2 regions of the Arthrobacter sp. SlRoot2-15 genome follow, and region 2 is predicted to be linked to the other one. Evidence: riboswitches for the same ligand, from Rfam matches in the RefSeq annotation. Region 2 holds a riboswitch; the other holds the start of a gene.

Region 1 (2,190 bases), 170 kb from region 2:
CATCGCCGAACGGCTCCGCCACTCCGGTCCCACCGTGTCCCAGACCGTCGGCCGGATGGAACGCGACGGCCTGGTGGTTGTCTCCGGCGACCGGCACCTTGAGCTGACCGACGCGGGGCGCAAGCGCGCCATCGAGGTGATGCGCAAGCACCGGCTGGCCGAGCGGCTCCTGGCCGACGTGATCGGACTCGATTGGGCCTACGTCCACGAGGAAGCGTGCCGCTGGGAGCATGTGATGAGCGAACGGGTTGAACGGCGCATCTTCGAAATGCTGGACCACCCCACCGTGTCCCCGTACGGAAATCCGATTCCCGGGCTCGCGGACCTGGGCGGTCTCCCGCCGTCGGAGGCCGCGGGCGGGGTCGTGAACCTGCTCGATGCCATGGCCGGCTACGGCGCTGACTCCCGGATCACCGTGAGCCGCCTCGCCGAGCCCATCCAGGTGGAACCGGAGCTGCTGGTGCAGCTCGACGAGGGCGGAATCCGGCCCGGCGCCCGGGTCTCGCTGGAACGCGTGGGGGAGTACATCTCGGTCCGGGTCCCCGATATCGAGGGCGCCCTTGAACTGCCTCCCGAGGTCGCGGCCCACGTCTTCGTTACGCTCGGGTAACTTGTCCGAACCGCCGTCCTGGGCGTGGGGGCCAAGTTGTGCACAGGGGAGATAACGAAATTATTACTGCCTGTCTTAATCGCCTATAGTTATGAACTGGCACTGATACTAAAGCGTTATCTGATCCGAAGCCGAGCTCTGCCAGCGGATCAGTAGGCGAGTCACCTTCTGGCAGAGGCGGGGGAACCACTACCGGCTGTTGATCCAACAGCCTTGGGGTGAAGTCCGCTAGCGGCAAGCAATCTCCATGAGGCCTCCCTTGGATGCCCCTGTGTCTGGATGCTTGCACCGGCGGACCGGGTCTTTGATCTCTCTGACCCGAATCCGACAGCTAACTTCGCAGGCTATCCAGAGAGGAACCGTAGTTGACCACCGAGACCGTCAGGGGCCGCCGTCGTGCGACCGGTCCCGCTCCGGAGCCGCGCCCGGCCGCCGTCGTAACCGCCGGGCGCCCGCGTGACGCGCACCGCGACGAACGCCGCGGCCGGCGCAGTGCGTTCCGTCAGATAACCGACTTTGCCGCTGTCAGCGGCGTCGGGCAGAAAGCCGGCATCGCCCTGGCGGCCACCGGCCTGGTCCTCACCTTCACAGTCCCGGCCACCGGCCCAGTGATGGCCACCGACTCCACGGACTCCGCCAAGACCGGCTCGGTTTCCGCCGCGGCGCAGCCCGAAGTCAAGGCCTCCGCTGCCCAGATTGACTTCAACCGCACAGCCGTCACCACCAAGGGCGACCCGGACGGCAAGCTGAAGCAGCTGCTCAGCGCCCAGTCCGCCAGCACGATCACCCGGGCGGCCTCGGCCGGCAGCCTCGGCCACCCGCTGGACACGATGGTCACCGCCTCGCCCTTCGGCTATCGGATCAGTCCCATCACGGGCGCCGTCGGGGAATTCCACCGCGGGCAGGACTACGCCGCCCAGTGCGGCACCGCCGTGCATGCCGCGGCCAGCGGCACCGTAACCTTTACCGGCTGGCACCCCTACGGGGGCGGCAACCGCGTCGTGATCGACCATGGCAATGGCCTGGAGACCACGTACAACCACTTGTCGTCCTCCACTGTCCGCGTGGGCCAGCAGGTTTCCCGCGGCGACGTGGTGGCGATGAGCGGCACCACCGGCGCCTCCACCGGCTGCCACCTCCACTTCGAGGTGATGGTCAACGGGGAAGTCGTTGATCCGCTGGGCTGGCTCTAAGCCGAGCCGAGGGACCACTCGCATTTCTGTGACACGCCGTGATCTGAATGTGACATTGAGTCCCAACTGCTGTACCGTATGAAGCACGCCAACTTCTCCGAAGTTGGCGCTCTTGAGTGGATTGCCTAACTCTGCCACCGCTCAAGGTCCGTTCGCATGACATCGTCTGGCAGGGGCGGGGGAACCAATTTTGGTCTTCGCAAGAAGACCTTGGGGTTAAGTCGCAAAGCTTCCCAGGAAGCGGCGCGGCCGGGTGACTCCCATCCGAATCCGACAGCTCACCTCGTAGGCATTGGGAGAGGCTACTTTCGTGTCTTCACGCCACAATGCTGCGCGTTCTCGCGCTGGCGAGGCTCAGTTGAGCCCGCTGAACTCCATGCTCCGCGC
Region 2 (2,190 bases):
AAACAGAACACGCTGGCTTCACTGGTCTGGACGATGGTCCTGGTCTCCGCCGGCGGGCTGGTGGTGATCGGGCTGGCCGGAACGGCGCTGATCCGGCGGACCATGAAACCGCTGGAGCACCTGTCCGAGGTGGCCACCAAGGTCTCCCGCCTCCCGCTCGACGCCGGCGAGGTTGCCCTGGCGGTGCGGGTGCCGGAGGCGGCCGCCAATCCCGGCACGGAGGTGGGCAGCGTGGGCTATGCCCTGAACCAGATGCTGGACAACGTTTCCAGCGCGCTGGAGGCGCGGCAGCAGAGCGAGATGAAGGTGCGGCAGTTCGTTGCCGACGCGTCCCACGAGCTGCGGACCCCGCTGACGGCCATCCGCGGCTACACGGAGCTGATGCGTATGACCGAGCACTTCACCCCGGACGGCCAGAAATCCCTCGCCCGCGTGCAGAGCCAGTCGGAACGGATGACCACCCTTGTGGAAGACCTGCTCCTGCTTGCCCGCCTCGACGAGGGCCAGCCGCTGAAGTTCAGCGACGTGGACCTCTCGCAGCTCGCGATCGAGACGGTCAGCGACGAGAAGGTCATGGCCCCGGACCGCCTCTGGCAGCTGGAGCTCGCCGAGGAGCCCGTAGTGGTGCGGGGTGACGCCGCCCAGCTGCACCAGGTGCTGGCGAACCTGCTCTCCAACGCGCGCAAGCACACCGAACCCGGCACCACCGTGACCACGGGGGTGAAGTGCGCCGACGACGGCAGCGCGATCGTCACGGTGACGGACAACGGCACCGGAATTGCCCCCGAATTCGTGGACCGGGTGTTCCGCCGCTTTGCCCGGGCCGACGCGTCCCGCCGGAACCCTGTCACGGCCGCGGCACCCGTCGTCGCAGTTCCGGCGCCGGAACCGGCCCCGGCGAGGGTGCGCGGCGGAGCCGCCGCCCCCTTGACCTCCCCTGTTCCGGCCGCGACGGCGGAGGGCACCAGCGGCCTGGGGCTGTCCATTGTGCAGGCCATTGTCGAAGCCCACGGCGGCACCGTCGCTGTCACGTCCCGGCCCGGCCGCACGCAGTTCACCGTCCGCCTCCCCGCGCCATCTGCGGCGGGATAGTAGGAGCGAGCAACCACGCCGCCAGCCGTGGCCGCCGTTACCTAAATGTGACTTTCGCGGGAAAGTCCGGTACCGTTCTAGAGTGCGGCCATCGACCTGGCCGCATATCCGGTTTGACGCCAAACTCTGCCGCTTCCCGGATTCCGATGGATTAGGCAGAGGCGGGGGACCCAGAGTTCCCGGGCATTCTCCATCCATGCACCCTTGGGGTTAAGCCGCCACGTTGAGATTCCGTGCGGCCGGATTTTTGCATCCGAACCCGACAGCTAACTCCGTAGGCGTTGAGAGGCAAACATGACTGAATTCAAGGTACCCATGCGCCCAGAAGGCGCTAAACAGACAGCTGAAGCCGACGTCGCGCGCCACCGCGCCGAGCCGGCCAAGCGCACGGCCCTGTCCCGGATTGGCTTCGGCCCCGGCACCAAGGGCAAGCGCGCCGCCGTGGTAGCCACCGCCCTCGCGGTCCTGCTGGGCGCAGGCGCCGCGGGCCAGGCTTCCAACACCTCGGCCCACACGGAGGCCGCGTCCAAGGACGCGTCGTTGCAGAAGCTGGAGTTCGAACAGGTCGGCAGCAACTCCCCGGCCTCCCCCTCCACCGGCACCGTGGACGCCAAGGCCTCCGAGGTCAAGCCGGCCGAGGCCCCGGCGCCCCCGGCCCCGCCCGCGCCGGCCGCGCCGGCCGCTCCCGCTCCCGCCGCGGCCCCGGTGCAGCCGGTCGCCATCGACGATCCCGCCGGCGCGCAGGCCTATGCCGCCGCGCAGCTGCCCGCCCACGGCTGGGCCGCCAGCGAAATGCAGTGCCTGCAGAAGCTGTGGACCAAGGAGTCCGACTGGAAGACCACCGCCACGAACCCCAGCAGCGGCGCCTACGGCGTGGTCCAGTCCCTGCCTGCCGAGAAGATGGCAAGCGCCGGCGCGGACTACCGCACCAACTACCGGACCCAGATCAACTGGGGCCTGAAGTACGTGCAGGACCGCTACGGCTCGCCGTGCGGCGCCCTGAACTTCCACTACGCGAACAACTGGTACTAAGAAGCCGCCACCCGGGCCCCGGCGGAAAGCGATGCCCCGGATTCAATGAATCCGGGGCCTCGCGTG

What was found. Region 2 has a riboswitch for cyclic di-AMP ahead of AC6I9V_RS05915 (aggregation-promoting factor C-terminal-like domain-containing protein). Riboswitches for the same ligand answer to the same signal wherever they lie in the genome.
Region 1: another riboswitch for cyclic di-AMP. It lies ahead of AC6I9V_RS05130 (M23 family metallopeptidase); the one in region 2 lies ahead of AC6I9V_RS05915 (aggregation-promoting factor C-terminal-like domain-containing protein).

The regions. Positions count from the first base shown of each region.
Region 1 covers NZ_AP046058.1:1,142,457-1,144,646, reverse strand. Annotated here, with positions in the region: gene AC6I9V_RS05135 (iron-dependent transcriptional repressor DtxR) at 1-610, shown strand, start outside; cyclic di-AMP (ydaO/yuaA leader) riboswitch at 760-971, shown strand; gene AC6I9V_RS05130 (M23 family metallopeptidase) at 976-1,803, shown strand; cyclic di-AMP (ydaO/yuaA leader) riboswitch at 1,951-2,109, shown strand.
Region 2 covers NZ_AP046058.1:1,312,599-1,314,788, forward strand. Annotated here, with positions in the region: gene AC6I9V_RS05910 (sensor histidine kinase) at 1-1,092, shown strand, start outside; cyclic di-AMP (ydaO/yuaA leader) riboswitch at 1,200-1,388, shown strand; gene AC6I9V_RS05915 (aggregation-promoting factor C-terminal-like domain-containing protein) at 1,387-2,124, shown strand.